Regions from separate parts of the Actinomadura sp. NPDC049753 genome, predicted to be linked through region 2. Evidence: predicted binding sites of a transcription regulator. Region 2 holds the regulator's gene; each other region holds the start of a gene.
What was found. Region 2 encodes HrcA, which represses chaperone genes, less so after heat shock. Its sites were predicted from a motif close to TTGGCACTCTCNNNNNGAGAGTGCCAA; they were not measured.

Region 1 (6,363 bases), on a different contig from region 2:
CCGAACACCGAGCCGGGCCTGACCCGCCTCGTCCGCGCCGACAACCTCGCGGAGAGCCTCGGCCTGCAGAGCCTGTGGGTGAAGGACGACAGCGGGAACCCGACCCACTCGTTCAAGGACCGCGTCGTCGCCGTGGCGCTCGCCGCCGCCCGCGAACTGGGCTTCAAGGTGCTGGCCTGCCCGTCCACCGGGAACCTCGCCAACGCCGTCGCCGCCGCGGCGGCCCGCGCCGGGATCCGCAGCGCGGTGTTCGTCCCGTCGAACCTGGAGTCCCAGAAGATCATCACGACGGCCGTGTACGGCGGGACGTTCGTGACGGTCGACGGCAACTACGACGACGTCAACCGGCTCGCGTCCGAGATCGCGGGCGAGCAGGACGACTGGGCGTTCGTCAACGTCAACGTACGCCCCTACTACGCCGAGGGCTCCAAGACGCTCGGCTACGAGATCGCCGAGCAGCTCGGCTGGCGGCTGCCCGACCAGATCGTCGTGCCGGTCGCGTCCGGCTCCCAGCTCACCAAGATCGACAAGGCGTTCCAGGAGCTGATCAAGCTGGGCCTGGTGGAGGAGAAGCCGTACCGCGTCTTCGGCGCCCAGGCCTCCGGGTGCGACCCGGTCGCCGCCGCGTTCAAGGCGGGCCACGACGTCGTCCGCCCGGTGAAACCCGACACGATCGCCAAGTCCCTCGCCATCGGCAACCCCGCCGACGGCCCCTACGTCCTGGACGTGGCCCGCCGCACCGGCGGCGCCGTCGAGGACGTCACCGACGAGCAGGTCGTCGAGGGGATCCGGCTCCTGGCCCGCACCGAGGGCGTCTTCGGCGAGACGGCCGGCGGCGTCACCGTCGCGGCCCTGCGCAAGCTCGTCGAGGCAGGCTCCCTCGACCCGGGCGCCGAGACCGTGATCATCAACTCCGGGGACGGCCTGAAGACCCTGGACGCCGTCGCCCCGGTCGTCGCGCCGTCGGCGAACATCGCCCCGTCCCTGGAGGCGTTCCGCGCCGCGGGCCTCGCCTGAGAACGAAGGAGCAGCATGAGCAGCGTGTCCGTCCGTATCCCGACGATCCTGCGGACCTACACCGGGGGCGAGTCCGAGGTGAAGGCCGAGGGCGCGACCCTGCGCGCGGTCGTCGCCGACCTTGAGGCCAGCTACTCCGGCATCTCCGCCCGCATCCTGGACGACGCGGGCAAGATCCGCCGTTTCGTGAACGTCTACGTCGGGGACGAGGACGTCCGTTTCGCCGAGGGCCTCGACACCCCGACGCCCGAGGGCGCCCAGATCTCCATCATCCCCGCGGTGGCGGGCGGCTGACGTCCGTCTCGTCCGCGAAGCCCCGGCACGTCCACCGTGCCGGGGCTTTTCCGTGCGCATGTGGCCGATTCCCCCTTCTGCGGAACGCGATTGCCCCGGTGGATGCTGGATTGGGAAACTGTTCTTCCCGTCCGGCCAAACGCATATGGACAAAGCTTTAGCGAGCGCCAGTTTCGCGGCTTTGATCTTGATCACCGCCTCTCCGTCACTTGGGTTTCTCGCTGGCCGCGCCCTGGAAGATTGATCCCGGAGTGGCGCTCCCTGGGGCGCCGATCGGCATACGAGAGTGAGGAAAGGCATGAAGCGCATTTTGCGCACGATGGCCGTTACCGGCATAACGATGGGGGCGGCCGTCCTCGCGGCTCCATCGGCGATGGCCGACATCAACTTCTACAAGGTGGAGAAGGCGTACGTGGGGCACAACGGCTCCACGTACATCACCGAAAAGGGTCCGGGCGACCTGATCTACACCGACATCAACAAGTCGCCCAAGGCCGCGCCGGTGATCGGGAACAAGCCGGTGAAGACCGGTGACATCACCACGAAGCTCCACGGCGGGAAGCACAACACGGCCGTCACGGGCGTCGAGGGCTCCGAGCAGGAGGCCACCAAGGTCGCCCTCGCCAAGGCGGCCGAGCACCAGGCCGCCGAGCAGCAGGCGGCTCCTCAGGAGGCCGCTCCGCAGCAGGAGTCGCTGCAGGCGGCGCCGGAGCAGAACGCCGAGCAGGCCGCCCCGCAGCAGGGCGAGCAGCAGGCCGCTCCGCAGCAGGAGGCCCAGCAGGCTGCTCCGCAGCAGGGCGAGCAGCAGGCCGCGCCGGAGCAGAACGCCGAGCAGGCCGCTCCGCAGCAGGACGCGCAGCAGGCCGCGCCGGAGCAGCAGGCCGCGCCGGAGCAGCAGGCCGCGCCGGAGCAGCAGGCCGCGCCGGAGCAGCAGGCCGCTCCGGAGCAGCAGGCCGCGCCGGAGCAGCAGGCCGACGCCAACGCTCCGCAGGCCGGGCAGCGGCTGGCCACCACGGGGGACCGCCCCGAGCCGGTGCACGTCCACGCGGCCAAGAAGGCGATCGTCGGCCAGAACGGCCCCGTCGCCAACATCGAGAAGGGCCCGGGCGACGCGATCTTCACGAACCTCAGCGGATCGCCCCGCTCGACCGTCTACGCCGGCAACAGCGCGACGATGACCGGGCCCATCACCAGCCACATCCACGGCGGGAAGCACAACACCGTGATCAACGCGGTCGAGGGCCCCGAGCAGGAGTCCACCAAGCGGTGAACCTCGGTTCCTAGCAGAACACCGAAGCACCACGGCCGCTCCGGCCCGGTCACGCATCGACGCCGGAGCGGCCGCCCAATGTCCGGACCCGTTTGCGGCGGCCTTTTGCCCGGGACCGAAAGAACATCCTCACCATTCGCCATACTCCATGAAAGCGGCCCAATGGGCCGTGGTGATCCCCGGCGCATCAGGCCGCCGCAAACGTTGTCGCACCGACAGAACCGGCACCAACGGCCCGTGACGAAGAAATTCCGCGGAAGCGGCGGCACGGGCCGCCGCCGGTGCAATGGCACGCGAAATGGGTGGCCCCGACGACACCCGCCCTCACCGGAAGGCGAGACCTCGGTGTCCGCCAGTAACAGGGGGCGCCCGCCCGCGCCACGTGGGAGCGGTGGGCCGTCCGCGCTACCGCCGGTGGCGTCCCGCAGGGGCTCGTCCCACCGGCCCGTTTCGACCTGGCCAGTCACCGGCAGCGGCACAGGCGGTCCTCGATGGCGTGAACCGGGGAAAGCCGGAGCCCGACGGCCGGCGCTGGGCTGTCATCCCCATCGAGAGCCTCTCCCGCGCGGAGGCAGAGCTGCTGCAGCCGGCCCGGACACGGAGTGCTCGCACCGGCGGAGCAACGACCGACGTTCCCTGCGCTCGGGCGGCACCTGCTCAGGCAGAACGAAAGCGGTACGGGGAGGTGACCGGCTCATGGCGGGGCGGTGGTTCGGCTGCTCTTCGGGGAACGGCTCCTGGCGGCCGTCCGCGCTGACGTGACCCTCCGGCGCAGGTCAGAGCACTTCCGAGCAGGCCGACGAGACGTGTGCGGCGGTGATGTGTGGCGCTTGCACTCGACGGGGTAGAGTGCTAAACAAGCATTGGCACTCTGCTGTGGAGAGTGACAACTTCACACAGTCATGGGTCGGGGCGATGAGGCCTCAGGCCGGCGGCGGAATGGAAGTCGTCGGCGGGGCCGTCCGTCGCGGGCGTCGGCTCGATCCGTCTAAGCCACCTTGTTCCGGGAGGACTGGAGCCTATGGCTGCAAAGATGATCGCGTTCGACGAGGAGGCCCGCCGCGGTCTCGAGCGCGGCATGAACCAGCTCGCCGACGCCGTGAAGGTGACCCTTGGTCCCAAGGGCCGCAACGTCGTGCTGGAGAAGAAGTGGGGCGCCCCCACGATCACCAACGACGGTGTGTCGATCGCCAAGGAGATCGAGCTCGAGGACGCGTGGGAGAAGATCGGCGCGGAGCTCGTCAAGGAAGTAGCGAAGAAGACCGACGACGTCGCGGGTGACGGCACCACCACCGCCACCGTGCTGGCCCAGGCGCTGGTGCGCGAGGGTCTGCGCAACGTGGCCGCCGGTGCGAACCCGATGTCGCTGAAGCGCGGCATCGAGGCCGCCGTCGAGCGGGTGAGCGAGGAGCTGTCCAAGCTCGCCAAGGACGTGGAGACCAAGGAGCAGATCGCCTCCACGGCGTCCATCTCCGCGGGCGACCCGCAGATCGGCGAGATGATCGCCGAGGCGATGGACAAGGTCGGCAAGGAAGGCGTCATCACGGTCGAGGAGAGCCAGACCTTCGGTCTGGAGCTCGAGCTGACCGAGGGGATGCGCTTCGACAAGGGCTACATCTCGCACTACTTCGTGACCGACCCCGAGCGGATGGAGGCGGTCCTCGAGGACCCGTACATCCTGATCGTTCAGGGCAAGGCGTCGGCGAACAAGGACCTGCTGCCCGTCCTCGAGGGCGTCATGCAGTCCGGCAAGCCGCTGCTGATCATCGCGGAGGACGTCGAGGGCGAGGCCCTGGCCACCCTGGTCGTCAACAAGATCCGCGGTATCTTCAAGTCCGTGGCCGTGAAGGCGCCGGGCTTCGGCGACCGCCGCAAGGCCATGCTGGGCGACATCGCCACGCTGACCGGCGGCCAGGTCATCAGCGAGGACGTGGGTCTCAAGCTGGAGAACACCACGACCGAGATGCTGGGCCGCGCCCGCAAGGTCGTCATCACCAAGGACGAGACCACCATCGTGGACGGCGCCGGTGACGCCAACGAGATCGCGGGCCGGGTCAACCAGATCCGCACCGAGATCGACAACACCGACTCCGACTACGACCGCGAGAAGCTCCAGGAGCGCCTGGCCAAGCTCGCGGGCGGTGTCGCGGTCATCAAGGCCGGCGCCGCGACGGAGGTCGAGCTCAAGGAGCGCAAGCACCGCATCGAGGACGCCGTCCGCAACGCGAAGGCCGCGGTCGAGGAGGGCATCGTCCCCGGTGGCGGCGTGGCGCTGCTGCAGGCCGGCACCAAGGCGTTCGACAAGCTGGAGCTGTCGGGCGACGAGGCCACCGGTGCGAACATCGTCAAGCGCGCTCTCGAGGAGCCGCTGAAGCAGATCGCCGTCAACGCCGGCCTTGAGGGCGGCGTCGTGGTGGAGCGGGTCCGTAACCTGACCCCGGGCGAGGGCCTGAACGCCGCCACCGGCGAGTACGTCAACATGTTCGAGTCGGGGATCCTCGACCCGGCCAAGGTGACCCGGTCCGCGCTGCAGAACGCCTCGTCGATCGCCGCGCTGTTCCTCACCACCGAGGCCGTCATCGCCGAGAAGCCCGAGAAGAACCCGGCCCCGGCGGGCGGCATGCCCGACGCCGGCGGCATGGACTTCTGAGCAGGTCCACGGTTCGCACTTCCGAGTGCATGTGAAAGGGGCGGTTCCTTCGGGGACCGCCCCTTTCCGTGTCCGCGAAGCCCGGTGCGGGCCGAAGCCCCGGTCCGGGCGGGGCGACGCTCCATGGGGCCCGTAGGGACGCCGGAGATGTCCGTGGGGATGTTCGGGGCACGCCGGGCCGAAAGAAGAATGTTTCTCGGACGGCCACCCCGGGCCGCGCCGCTGCAGGTCAGTGAGCCGGGCGCGGGCGCGGCGGTTCCGGCGGGCGGAGACGGGCGCACAAAGTGCTTCCCCTGCGGGCCCGGCGCTTGGCAGGATCGCCGGTTGGAGGGCGTGCCGCCGAGGACGCGGGCGCCGGCGAAGTGAACAGTGAGGCGGTCGCCGATGCGGCCGACGAGGCAGGAGAACACGTGAGCGAAGTGTTCAGCTCCCCGGTGCTCAGGGTCGAACAGCCTCGCAGGGGACCGTTGGCCAAGTCGCGGTACAAGGTGCTGGACGAAGGCGGGACCGTCCTCGCCATCGCGGCCCCGACCGACGACAAGGGCAACTCCGCGGTCATGCGCGGCCTGTTCCCCGGCAAGTCGAACCTCGACGCCCGAGCCGTCCTGCTGACGACGCCCGACGGCGACCCCCTGTACGTCGTGGACAAGCAGAGCGGCCGGGAGTACACCGAGATCCTCCGGCCGGACGGAGAGCGCGTCGGTTCCTTCGTCACCGAGAGGGTCGGCCGCCGCTACGTCATCTACGACGACGACGGGACGCTCATCGGCACGGTCGAGGTCGACGTGCCGCGCAACAACTTCGAGGTGAAGGACGCCGACGGCGGAAGGGTGGCGCACGTCCGCAAGAAGTGGGCGGGCCTCGCCACCCACCTGCTCACGACGGCCGACAAGTACGCGGTGGAGATCTCCGATCCGGTCCGGGAACCGCTGCGGACGATGGCGGTCATGACGGCCATCGTCATGGACATGAACCTGCACGAGGCCAAAGAGATCACCTGACGGACCGGAGGCCGCCCGGCGGAGGGGTTCCCGGCTCCCGCGAGGCGAGGTACGTTCCGGTCGTGCAGGCCATGTCCGGGCGCCCGAACGGCTGGCGGATCTCGCCGGCGATTCCGACGATCGCGAACTGC
Region 2 (6,363 bases):
GAACGACCGCCACGCCGACGCCGGCGACCACGCCGTGCCCGAGCGAGACCCCGACGCAGGCGCCGCCCACGACGCCGGCCCCGCCCACCTCCACGACGCCCGAGGCGCCGAGCAAGCCCACCGAGCAGCCGACGCAGTCCGCGACGAGCGAGCCCGCGGTGACGACCGAGCAGAACCCCGCCACCACCCCGTGACGGCGCCCGCCGGCGCTACCAGCGGCCGGTGGCGGCCAGCAGCACGCTGGCCGCCGCGACTCCCGCGGTCGAGGTGCGCAGGACGGTCGGGCCGAGCCGCGCGGGACGCCCGCCCGCGGCGGCGAAGCGTTCCAGCTCGTCCTCGCTGATCCCGCCCTCGGGGCCGACCACGAGGACGATGTCGCCCCGCGCGGGCGGCTCCACGGCGCTCAGCGGCGCCTCGGCCCCCTCGTGCAGGACCAGGGCCAGGGACGCGCCGGCGATCCGCTCGGCGACGTCCTCGGTGGACTCCAGCTCCGCCACCTCGGGCAGGCGACCGCGCCGCGCCTGCTTGCCGGCCTCGCGGGCGGTCGCGCGCCAGCGCCCGAGGGCCTTGTCGCGCCGCTCCGGGCGCCAGCGGGTGACGCACCGGGACGCCGACCACGGGACGATCTCGTCCACGCCGACCTCGGTCATGGTCTCGACCGCGAGCTCGCCCCTGTCGCCCTTCGGGAGGGCCTGGACGACCACGAGGCGGGGCGCGGGCGGGGGCTCCCGGTGCCGGGCCAGCACGTCCAGCGTGAGGGACGCCCGGTCGGCCGCGGTGACGACGCATTCGGCCAGCAGGCCCTCGCCGTCGGTCAGGTCGACCCGCTCCCCCGGCCGCAGCCGCCGCACGGCCGCCGCGTGCCGGCCCTCGGGCCCGTCCAACAGGACGCGGTCGCGTTCCAGCTCGGCCGTCCCGGCGAGGAAGACCGGCGGGCTCATCCGAGCCGTCCGGGGGAACCGGGGCTCCGGCGGACGTCGCTCATCGCTGCCACCCTGCTCCTCAATCGCCGCGGCGGCCTTCCTCGTAGGCCGCCGCCACCGCGCTTCAGTGCTGGTTGAAGACGTCCTTGAGACGCGAGAACACGCCGCGCTGCCCGGGGGCGAACCTGCCGGGCGGGCGCTCCTCGCCGCGCAGCACCGCGAGCCGCCGCAGCAGCTCCTCCTGCTCCTCGTCGAGCTTGTTCGGCGTCTCCACGTTGACGTGGATCATCAGATCGCCGCGGCCGCTCTCGTTGAGGTGCCGGACGCCCCGGTTGTAGAGCGTGATGACCTGCCCCGACTGCGTGCCGGGCTTGATGTCGACGCTCTCGGCGGCGTCCAGCGTCTCGATCGTGACGCTGGTCCCGAGCGCCGCCGCCGTCATCGGGATCTCGACCGTGCAGTGCAGGTCGTCGCCCTCCCGCTCGAAGATCGGGTGCGGCTTCTCCACGATCTCCAGGAACAGGTCTCCGGGCGGGCCGCCGCCCGGGCCGATCTCGCCCTCGCCGGCGAGCTGGATGTGGATGCCGTTCTCCACGCCGGCCGGGATCTTGACCTTGACGGTGCGCCGCGTGCGGACCCGGCCGTCGCCGGAGCACTCGGTGCACGGGTTGCGGATCACCGAGCCGAAGCCGCCGCACGCCGGGCACGGCCGGGCCGTCATGACCTGGCCGAGGAACGAGCGCTGGACCTGCTGCACCTCTCCACGGCCGTGGCACGTCTCACACGTCTCCGGGTGGGTGCCGGGCGCGCAGCCCGACCCCTCGCAGGTCGTGCAGGCGACCGCCGTGTCGATGGACAGCTCGCGGGTGGTGCCGAACGCGGTCTCGGCGAGGTCGAGCTCGACCCGCAGCGTCGCGTTGCGGCCGCGCCGGGCGCGCGACCGCGGACCCCGCGAGGTCGCGGTGCCGAAGAAGGCGTCCATGATGTCGCTGAACGGGAACCCGGCGCCGCCGAACCCGCCGGCCCCGGCCCCGCCCGCGGACGCGAACGGGTCCGCGCCGAGGTCGTACATCTCGCGCTTCTTGGGGTCGGAGAGCACCTCGTAGGCCTGGGTGATCTCCTTGAACCGCTCCTGGGTCTCCGGATCCGGGTTGACGTCCGGGTGGAGTTCCCGCGCGAGCCGGCGGTAGGCCTTCTTGACCTCGTCGGCGCTGGCGTCCCGCCGGACGCCCAGGGTCGCGTAGTAGTCGTTCGCCACTTACGACCCCGCCAGGATCTGTCCCACGTAGCGTGCCACTGCCCGTACCGCTCCCATCGTGCTGGGGTAATCCATGCGTGTCGGCCCGAGCACTCCCAGCCGGGCCAGAGTGAGGTCGCCCACCCCGTAGTCGGCGGCGACGACCGAGGTCGACTTGAGCCCCAGGTCGGGGTTCTCGGTGCCGATCCGCACCGTAACTGTAGAGGAGTCGCCGGTCTCGCCGAGCAGCCGCATGAGGACCACCTGCTCCTCCAGCGCCACCAGCACCTCCCGCAGGCTCTGCGAGAAGTCCACGGCGGCGAGGTTGGCCGCCCCGGCGAAAACGATCTTCTCCTCGTGCTTCTCGACGAGCGTCTCCAGCAGGACCGACAGGACCGCCGCCGCCACCGGCCGCTCCTCCGGGCCCACCTTGTCGGGCAGGTCCGCCACGGCCGCAGGGACCTCGCCGAAGCCGAGCCCGTCCAGGCACGTGTTGAGCAACGCCCGCAGGTGGCCGATCGATTCCTCGGAGATCTGCCCGGTCTCGATGACGCGCTGCTCGACCCGGCCGGTGTTGGTGATCAGGACGAGCAGCAGCCGCCCCTCCGCCACCGGGACCAGCTCCACGTGCCGGACCGCCGAGCGGGTCAGCGACGGGTACTGCACCACCGCGACCTGCCGGGTCAGCTGCGCGAGCAGCCGCACCGTCCGGCCGACGACGTCGTCGAGGTCGTAGGCCCCCGACAGGAACGTCTCGATCGCGCGGCGCTCGGCGACCGACAGCGGCTTGATCGTGGACAGCCGGTCGACGAACAGCCGGTAGCCCTTGTCGGTGGGGACGCGCCCGGCGCTGGTGTGGGGCTGGGCGATGTAGCCCTGCTCCTCCAGCACCGCCATGTCGTTGCGGATGGTCGCGGGCGACACCCCGAGGTTGTGCCGGTCGGCCAGCGCCTTGGATCCCACCGGCTCGTTGGTGGAGACGTAGTCCTCGACGATGGCGCGCAGGACCGCTAGTTTCCGGTCGTCCAGCACGATGTCACCTCCTTCGTCCGGCCGGTCCGTGCCACTGGCACTCCTTGCTTTCGAGTGCCAAGTCTACGGCCCGGACGGCTCGACTGGAGCGCCCCCGCACTCTCCGCATGGCTGCGTGATCCTATCCGGCCGGGAAACCGGCGCCACGCCGAAGAACGCGGGGCGGCGCCGCGGGAGCGTCCCGCCCGGTTAATGTGCGGATCTGTGCGGAGTAAGAACTACGGAAACGACGTGCTGGGCGGCGACTGGCGCAGGCCCCGCAAGGGCCAGATCCCGGAGGTGCCCGCCGAGCCCGGCCTGGTCGCCGAGGATCCCGACAGCGGTTTCTGCGGCGCCGTGGTCGGCTGCGACAAGTTCGGCGTCACCCTGGAGGACCGGTTCGGCAAGCGCCGGGTGTTCCCGCTGACCAGGTCCGGGTTCCTCATCGACGGGAAACCGGTCACCCTCGTGCGGCCGGCCGCCGCGCCCGCGGGCCCGGCCCGGTCGGCCTCGGGGTCGATCGCCGTCCGGGGCCTGCGGGCGCAGGTCGCCAAGGAGAGCCGCATCTACGTGGAGGGCCTCCACGACGCCGAGCTGGTCGAGAAGATCTGGGGCCACGACCTGCGCGTCGAGGGCGTCGTCGTCGAGTACCTCGAAGGCGTCGACGACCTGCCCGCCATCGTCGAGGAGTTCGCCCCCGAGGAGGGACGGCGCCTCGGCGTCCTGGTCGACCACCTCGTGGAGGGGTCCAAGGAGTCGCGGATCGCCGCCCGGGTCACCTCGCCGCACGTCCTCGTCACCGGCCACCCGTTCATCGACATCTGGGAGGCCGTCAAGCCCGCGGCCGTCGGCATCCGCGCCTGGCCCCGCATCCCCCGCGGCGTCCCCTGGAAGGAAGGCGTGATCGCCGAACTCGGCTGGGGCGACGACACGGGCGCCGCCTGGAAACGCATCCTCGGCTCGGTGAACGCCTACACCGACCTGGAGCCCGCCCTCCTCGGCCGCGTGGAGGAACTCATCGACTTCGTGACTGGCTAGCCCAGGGGGGCGACCCCCTGGAACCCCCGTTGCGAGCCGGGCGATCCTCCCGCCACGGTGCTTGGTTTCCGTGCCCGTGCGGGTTCGTGACGTGTCGCTCCGGCCGCCCGACCCGTGCCCCGGCTCAGCTCAACTCCGAGAGCGTCATGATGTGGCACATCCAAGAGGGATGGAGCGCCTTTCACCCCTCGGCGCGTGGCGTGGTTCCGGTCGGCGCTGGTCAGGTGAGGGCTCGGACTACCGCGTCGGCCAGGAGGCGGCCCTTGAGGGTGAGGACTGCTCGGCCCTGCTCGTAGGGGGCGGGTTCGACCAGGCCGTCGGCTATCGCTCTGCGGGCGGCGCCGTCGTCCAGGAGATGGGCGGGGCAGCCCTGGGCGAGGCGCAGTTCGAGCATGACGCGTTCGATGTGCCGGTCGTCGTCGGTGAGGATCTCTCTGGCGTGGGCGGGGGTGGTGCCCTCGGCGAGGCGGGCGGCGTAGGCGGCGGGGTGCTTGACGTTCCACCAGCGGGTGCCGCCCACGTGGCTGTGGGCTCCTGGGCCGACGCCCCACCAGTCGGCGCCCGTCCAGTAGAGCATGTTGTGCCGGCACGCGGCGCGGGGGTCGGCGGCCCAGTTGGAGATCTCGTACCAGTGCAGGCCGTGGCCGCTGAGCAGCTCGTCGGCGATCAGGTAGCGGTCGGCCATGGCGTCGTCGTCGGGGGCGGTCAGCTCGCCGCGCCTCACCTGCGCCGCCAGCCGGGTGCCCTCCTCGACGATGAGGGCGTAGGCGGACACATGGTCGGGCTCGGCCGCCAGGGCCGCCTCCAGGGAGCCCCTCCAGTCGTCGTCGGTCTCCCCTGGCGTTCCGTAGATGAGGTCGAGGTTGATGTGCTCGAACCCCGCCTTGCGCGTCCACTCGACGACCTGCGGGACGCGTCCGGGCGTGTGCGCGCGTTCCAGGACGGCCAGGACGTGCTCGCGCGCGCTCTGCATGCCGTAGGAGACGCGCGTGAAGCCGGCTTCGCGGAGTCCGGCGATGTACGCCTCGTCCACCGACTCCGGATTGGCCTCGGTGGTGACCTCCGCGCCCGGGGCGAGCCCGAACTCGGCGTCGATGGCGGAAAGGACGCGGCCCAGGTCGTCCGGCGGGAGAAGGGTCGGTGTGCCGCCGCCCACGAAGACGGTCTCCACGGGCAGGTCCACGTCCCCCAGCACTCGCCGGGCCATGCGGACCTCGCGGATCGCGGTGTCGGCGTAGGAGTCGCGGCTCGCCCCTGGGCCCAGCTCCGTCGCCGTGTAGGTGTTGAAGTCGCAGTACCCGCACCGGGTCACGCAGAAGGGCACATGCACGTAGAACGCGAACGGGCGCTTTCCGAGGCCGTCCAGGGCATTGCCGGGCAGCGCACCGTCGGCCGGTACGGGATCGCCATCAGGAAGCGTCGAGGGCACCTTCCAAGTCTGCCCCGCTCCGCGGCCTGCTTCGACCGGGCGGTCAGGCGTCCCCGAGCTTGTCGCGGAGCCAGTCGGGGATGTGCTCGGCCGCGCGGGGGAAGCGGTCGAGGTCCTGGACGTACGCGGACGGGGCCAGCGGCGGGGTGAAGTCGGGCTCGCCGTCGTAGTCGAACTCGGCGCTGAAGTGGCCGGAGCGCTCGACCTGGAGGCGCGCGGTGAACCAGGCGCCCTTGTCGGCCCGGTACATGACGCGGCGCAGTTCGTCCATCTTCCCGACGGCCTGGCCCGGGGGCAGGGCCGTGCGGCGCCCGCCGCCCGGACCTTCGACCTCGAAGGAGGCGCTGTCGATGCCGACCGTCGCGCGGAACTCGAAGTCGAGCCGCTGCCAGCCCGCGGGGGCGGCCGAACGCAGCGCGCGCACGGCGCCGTTCACCGTCTCCCGCTCCTTCTCGGAACGCAGAACCTGGTCGGGGTGGGTCACGCTGCCTCCGCGAGGTCGGCCGGGTTCGGTTGATCAAGGCGCCGTACCCGTCCGACCGTACCGCCATCGGCGCCCATGCCAAGCAGCCGCCGCCGTGTCGCGGCCGACCGGCGCGACTTGCGCCGCCGACCGCCTGAGGAGCCGCAACGAATACGGATAAGGTCGTCGGGATGCGAAATGAGGGTGCGACCGGCCGGGGACGCGTTCCCGCCCGGGTGCTGCTGCGCGGCGAGCCGGACGG
Region 3 (6,363 bases), on a different contig from region 2:
CCGCGAAGCCCATCTCGACCATGAACACCAGCGGCAGCGTGACCATGGACGCGAACGTGGCCGCGAGGACGAGCCCGGCCGAGGTGATCACACCGCCGGTGACGGTGAGGCCCCGCTGGATGCCGCGCCGCGTGCCGAGGGCCTGCGACTCCTCCCGGACGCGGTGCATCAGGAAGATGTTGTAGTCGACCCCGAGCGCGACCAGGAAGATGAAGGCCAGCAGCGGGAAGCCGGAGTCGGTCCCCTCGAACCCGAAGACGTGCTCGAAGATGACCGCGCAGGCGCCGAGCGAGGCGAGGAACGACAGCACCACGGTGCCCATCATCAGCAGCGGCGCGACGACGGCGCGCAGCAGCGCGATGAGGATGAGCAGCACCACGGCCAGCACGATCGGGATGATGACCTTGTTGTCGCGGGTGGAGGCGCGCTTGATGTCCAGGTACGTCGCGGTCGTCCCGCCGACCTTGGCGTCCGCGGACGGGACGGCGTGCACCGAGGTCCGCAGCCGGTCGATGGTCGCGCGGGCGGCCGGGCTGTCGGCGGCGTCCTTCAGCGTCGCCTCGTACCTGACCAGGCCGCCCGTGGTGACGGGGGCGCTGACTTCGGCGACGCCCGGCGTCCCGCGCACGGCCTGGGCGATCTGGCCTGACGCCGGGGCCTTGCCGATCACGAGGGCGGGGGAGCCCGACCCGGCGGCGTAGTGCCGCGCGATGACCTCCGAGCCCTTCACCGAGTCGGGCTTGCCGGTGAACTGGCCGGCGTCCGACAGGCCGTCCGCCTTGAGCGAGCCCAGCCCGAGCGTGAGGACGATGAGGCCGAGCATGGTCACGGCCCAGAGCGCGCGCGGGCGCTTGCCCACGATCCCTGCGACGCGGCTCCAGACGCCGTGCTCGGCCTCGTACGCCTCGGGCGTGAGGTACTTGGCGTCGTAGCGGGGGATCAGCGGCCAGAACAGCCAGCGGCCGCAGATGACCAGGAGGGCGGGCAGGAGGGTCGTCATGGCGGCGAGCGCGGTGAGGACGCCCGCGGCGGCCACGGGGCCCATGCCGGCGGTGGAGTTCATGTCGGCGAGCAGCAGGCACAGCAGTCCGACGGCCACGGTGGCGGCGGAGGCGATGACGGCGGGCGCGGCGCGGTGCAGCGCGTAGGCCATGGCCTCGTGCCGGTCCTCGTGCCGGTGCAGTTCTTCCCTGTAGCGGGCGACGAGCAGCAAGGCGTAGTCGGTGGCGACGCCGAAGACGAGGACGGTGAGGATGCCGGCGCTCTGGCCGTTGACGGTGAGGTCGGCGTACTTGGCGAGCAGGTAGACGGTCGACTGGGCGAGCCCCAGGGCGAAGACGGCGCTCAGCACGGGGACGAACCACAGGACGGGGCTGCGGTAGATGAACAGCAGCAGGACGATGACGACGAGACCGGCGGCCATGAGCAGGAAGCCGTCCAGGCTCTGGAAGACCTCGAACTGGTCGGCGCCGCCGCCGGCGGGGCCGGTGACGTGCGAGGTCAGTCCGGGGGGCCCGCGCTCGGCGAGGTCGCGCGCCTGGTCGACGGCGGCGGTGAGGTCCTCGTCCGTCAGGGGAACGAGGGTCTGCAGGGCCTTGCCGTCCTTGGACGGGAACGGCCCCTGCGCCTTCTGCGCTCCGGGCAGTTTCTGGAACGCGGCGACGTCGGACTCGGCCTTGGCCTTGTCGGCCGCGGTGATTCCGCCGGACCGCTCGTAGACGATGACGGCGAGCATCGTCTCGTCCTTGCGGAACCGGTCCTCCAGCTCCACGACCCGGGTGGACTCGGCCCCGGCGGGCAGCCAGGACGCGGCGTCGTTCTTCTCGACGTCGCCGAGCTTGCCGGCGAGGGGGCCGAGAGCGGCGAGCAGGACGACCCACAGGGCCAGGACGGCCCATTTGGTGCGCCTTCCGGCGATCAGTCCGGCCAGGCGGTGGGTCCGCGGCCTCGGGGGAGCCGGGCTAGGTGCGCTCATGGTTCCTCTCCTGTGTGCACCGGGCGAATCAAGATATGTCGCGTTTGCGCAAGAGTCTCTCGTCGGGCGAGAGATGTCAAGTAATAACGCGAGAGTCGGAAGCATGCGGGGTCGCAAGCCTCTCTCTACAAGAGTCTCTCTAAAATAGAGCTAAGTCAAATCGTGTGACGGGGAGACCTCGCCGGGGCGGGACCGCGGGGTCGCGGGGGCGCTCCCTGTCTTCTCCATGGTCGCGAAAGGCGTGCGGACGCGCCTCCGGCGTCGGTACCGACTTCAGCTACGCCGGCCGACGCAAGAGAAAGCCGCCGCCTACCTCTGAAGGTGTAGGCGACGGCTTCCGGACATGGCGAAGACCGGGGGATCCGGACGGATCCCCCGGTGCGAGCGGAGATGCCTAGGAGGTCAGGCGACCTTTTCGGAGGACGACTTGCCGGTCGACGAGGACGACGACGAGTCGGAGGACGACGAGGACGAGCTCGACTTGGCGGAGTCGCCCGAGGAGCCGCCCGAGTCGCCGGAGGAGCCGTTGGACGACCCGCTGGACGAGCCGTTCGACGAGACCCCCGCGGTGGAGGACGACTTGCCGGAGCCGCGGCTGTCGGTGCGGTAGAAGCCCGAGCCCTTGAAGATGATCCCCGCGGCGGAGAAGACCTTGCGGAGCCTGCCGGTGCACGCCGGGCACTCGGTCAGCGCGTCGTCGCTGAACTTCTGCACGACCTCTAGAGGCTCGCCGCACTCGGTGCAAACGTACTGATACGTCGGCACGGTTCCTCCTCGCTGACTCAGACCGGCGCTGGCCGGACTGGCACTCACTCTAGACGACTGCTAATGGTACCCATGCGTGGAACAGGATTCGCCCCCGGGATGTTCCCCGGCGGCGCGTCGCGTGCCAGGGGCGCGCCGTGGGGCCCCGGCCGCCGCGGGTCCCCAGGTCACTGGCCCTTCTCGCCGAACCAGCCCGCCAGCCTGCCCTTGCGGCTGACCGCGCGGAGCCTGCGCTCGGTGGCCTCGCGCACCTCGGCGGTGGTCACGACCAGCAGGGTGTCGCCCGCCTGGAGGGGCGTGGTGGGCTCGGGCACGAAGCTCGCCCCGTCCCGCACGACGAGGGTGATGGACGCGCCGGGCGGCAGCCGCAGCTCGAAGATCTCCACGCCGCTCATCAGCGAGTCGCCGGGGATCCGCACCTCCAGCAGGTCGGCGTGCAGCTCCTCCAGCGGCGCGGCCTCGACGTCCAGCTCGCGGGTCTGCTCGTCGCTCGTGAGGCGGCACAGCCGCGAGGCCAGCGGCAGCGTCGGCCCCTGGAGCAGGGTGAACACGACGACGATGTTGAACACGATCGCGAAGAGCCGGTCGGCGTGCTCCACTTCCGCGACCATCGGAATGGTGGCCAGGACGATCGGGACGGCGCCCCGCAGCCCCGCCCAGGACGCGAACACCTTCTCGCCCCACGACAGCCGGAACCCGATCGTGGAGAGCACGACCGACAGGGGGCGGGCCACCAGCAGCAGGATGAAGCCGATGACGAGCGCCGGCAGGATCTGGCCCGGGAGGTCGCCGGGATCGGCCAGCAGGCCCAGCATCACGAACAGCCCGATCTGGGCGAGCCAGCCGACGCCCTCGGCGAAGCCCCGCGTGGCGGGACGGTGCGGAAGCCGCGCGTTCCCGAGGACGAGGGCGCTGACGTAGACGGCGAGGAACCCGCTGGCGTGCATCAGGGAGGCGGCCCCGTAGGAGCCGACGGACAGCGACAGCACGGCGATGGGGTAGAGGCCGGACGCGGGGAGCGCGACGCGGCGCAGCGCCTGCGCGCCCAGCCAGCCGATGGCGACGCCGACGATGCCGCCCGCGACCAGCTCGTAGACCATGACGCCGAGCAGTTCGGCCATGTTGGGGACGGCGGTGTGGGCGCTCAGCGTGACCACGATGATCACGACCGGGGCGTCGTTGAAGCCGGACTCGGCCTCCAGCAGGCCGGTCAGCCGGGACGGCAGGGGCAGCCGCCGCAGCACCGAGAACACCGCGGCCGCGTCGGTGGGGGCGAGCACGGCGGCCAGCAGGAACGCCGGGCGCCACTCCAGGCCGACGAGCCACATGGCGGCGAGCGCGACGACGACGATGCTGATCAGGGTGCCGAGGGTGGAGACGCTGAGCGCGGCCGGCACCGAGGGCCGCACGCGCCGCCAGTTCGTGGTGACGCCGCCCTCGGCGAGGATGAGCACGAGGGCCGCGAGGCCGAGCGTCTCGGCCAGTTCCGCGTTGTCGAACCGGATGTGGAGGGGGCCGGACTCGCCGATGAGAAGGCCGAGGCCCATGTACGCCAGCAGCGTGGGAAGGCCCGCCTGGTGCGACAGCCGGACCGCGATGATGGCGCTGAGTACGAGCGTGGCCCCGAGGAGTAGCCAGATGTCGAGGTGCACATCCCACCCTTCGGGGTCGTCAAAGTTGATCGTTTAGCAATCCTACAGATTCGCGGACGAATCGCATATTTACGATTGAGGGATGGCGTGTCCGGGATAGCCGCTATCGCCGGGTGACCTGCGGATTGATCCCGTTCACTACGTTCTGTACGTCTCGTCCCTGAACGGCCGCGGTGACGTTGTCGCGCACCATCCCCAGCAGGTTCAGCTGCGACTGGACGGACGCCCCCGCCGCGTGCGGCGAGAGCAGGACGTCCTCGCGTGAACGCAGCGGATGCCCCTGCGGAAGCGGCTCCTGCTCGAACACGTCCAGGGCCGCCCCGGCCAGACGTCCCGAATCCAGCGCGGCGAGGACGGCGTCGTCCGGCGCGATGCCCCCGCGCGCCACGTTCACCAGCAGCGCCCTGTCCGGCAGCAGGGCGAGACGCTCCGGACCGATCAGCCCCTCGGTCTCCTCGGTCAGCGGCAGGGCGATGACGAGGATGTCGGACATCGCCATGAGCTCGTCCAGCTCCCGGTACGTCGCCGCCGCCTGGGGACGCCGCCGCCTCGTCCAGTACGACACCGTGCAGCCCAGGGCCGCGAACAGCCGCGCGGCCTCGGCGCCGATCGCGCCGAACCCGACGATGCCGACCCGCTGCGTGTGGATCTCGCGCGGGCCGAGCGCCGCCATCTCCATCTGCGGCCATCCGCCCGCGCGGACGGCCCGGTCGCCCCGCACGAGGTTGCGGCACAGCGCGAACGCCGCGCCGACCGCCCACTCGGCGACCCCGCGCGCGTTGAAGCCCGCCGCGTTCGCCACCGGCACGCCCGCGGCCGCCCACGCCGCGACGTCGATGCTGTCGATCCCGACCGCGGGCATCTGGACGAACGACACCCGCGGCGCCGCCGCCACGGCCTCCGCGTCCAGTGCCAGCCGGCCGGTGAAGTCGCCGATCACCAGGTCGGCGCCGGCGAGCGCGGCGAGCAGGCCCGCCCGGTCCCTGGTCTGCGGGAACGTGACCTCGGCGGCGTCTCCCAGCGGCGCGAACAGCCCTCGGACGATCTCGTCCGCGATCGGGGGCAGGGAAAGGATCCGCCACGGCGCCGTCATCTCTTACCTCCCGTCAGGCCGTGCTCGACCGCGTCCCCCGTCCGCGATCTCGGCCCTCTCACTCTACGAGCAGGGCGCCGCCCCCGAGCAGGTCAGCCCAGGCGGACCAGTCCCCGCGCCGGGGTCACCACGGCCCGGACGCGCTGGTCGTGCGGCTCGGCGGGCACGCTTTCCACCAGCTCGCCGTCGTACAGCAGCGCGGCGGTGAGGATCGCCGGGCCCACGCGCGCGAGCGCCCGGTCGTAGGAGCCGCCGCCGCGGCCGAGGCGCACGCCCGACCGGTCGACCGCCACCGCGGGCACCAGCACGACGTCCGCGCTGGCCACGGCGCCGGGGCCGCGCGGCGGCTCGGACGACTCCAGGCAACCCCGCGCCCCCGGGACGAGCGAGTCGGGGCCCTCGTAGGACGCCCAGTCGAGGTCGCCGTCCGGGAGCAGCCGGGGGACCAGCACGTACGTCCCGCGCTTCCACAGCGCGAAGAGCAGGCTCCGCGTGTCCGGCTCGTCGCCTATGGAGACATAGGCCGCGACTGTCCCGGCCATCTCCACCTCCGGGAGCGACAGCAGCGCGTCCCGGATCGGGCGCGCCGCGCCGGAGCGCGTCTCGGGCGGCATCGCCGCACGTCGTGCGAGCAGTTCGGCCCGGAGGCCGGTCTTCGTGGCGGTGGGGTGCACGCTGTGGTCCTCGCGGATGGCTAGGGTCGTGTATATGGCCGACATTGCACCAGTGCTCAAAGCGGTCGTCCCGGCGGCCGGCCTCGGTACCCGATTCTTGCCCGCGACCAAGGCGACTCCCAAGGAAATGCTGCCCATCGTCGACAAACCGGCGATCCAGTACGTCGTCGAGGAGGCGGTCGACGCCGGGCTGTCCGACGTCCT

Region 1: the regulator HrcA is predicted to act here: its motif matches at 3,445-3,471, upstream of groL (chaperonin GroEL).
Region 3: the regulator HrcA is predicted to act here: its motif matches at 2,778-2,804, upstream of AB0K37_RS10865 (FmdB family zinc ribbon protein).

Annotation. Positions count from the first base shown of each region.
Region 1 covers NZ_JBFARL010000152.1:12,498-18,860, forward strand. The annotation lists gene thrC (threonine synthase) at 1-1,017, shown strand, start outside; gene AB0K37_RS30220 (MoaD/ThiS family protein) at 1,033-1,311, shown strand; gene AB0K37_RS30225 (hypothetical protein) at 1,610-2,581, shown strand; gene groL (chaperonin GroEL) at 3,603-5,231, shown strand; gene AB0K37_RS30235 (phospholipid scramblase-related protein) at 5,642-6,232, shown strand; gene AB0K37_RS30240 (hypothetical protein) at 6,295-6,363, shown strand, end outside.
Region 2 covers NZ_JBFARL010000009.1:9,523-15,885, forward strand. The annotation lists gene AB0K37_RS04280 (hypothetical protein) at 1-194, shown strand, start outside; gene AB0K37_RS04285 (16S rRNA (uracil(1498)-N(3))-methyltransferase) at 210-941, opposite strand; gene dnaJ (molecular chaperone DnaJ) at 1,048-2,181, opposite strand; gene hrcA (heat-inducible transcriptional repressor HrcA) at 2,182-3,192, opposite strand; gene AB0K37_RS04300 (DUF3097 domain-containing protein) at 3,397-4,209, shown strand; gene hemW (radical SAM family heme chaperone HemW) at 4,430-5,638, opposite strand; gene AB0K37_RS04310 (hypothetical protein) at 5,682-6,122, opposite strand; gene AB0K37_RS04315 (hypothetical protein) at 6,293-6,363, shown strand, end outside.
Region 3 covers NZ_JBFARL010000029.1:1,160-7,522, forward strand. The annotation lists gene AB0K37_RS10860 (MMPL family transporter) at 1-1,975, opposite strand, end outside; gene AB0K37_RS10865 (FmdB family zinc ribbon protein) at 2,378-2,740, opposite strand; gene AB0K37_RS10870 (potassium/proton antiporter) at 2,908-4,392, opposite strand; gene AB0K37_RS10875 (NAD(P)-dependent oxidoreductase) at 4,496-5,485, opposite strand; gene AB0K37_RS10880 (5-formyltetrahydrofolate cyclo-ligase) at 5,578-6,159, opposite strand; gene galU (UTP--glucose-1-phosphate uridylyltransferase GalU) at 6,194-6,363, shown strand, end outside.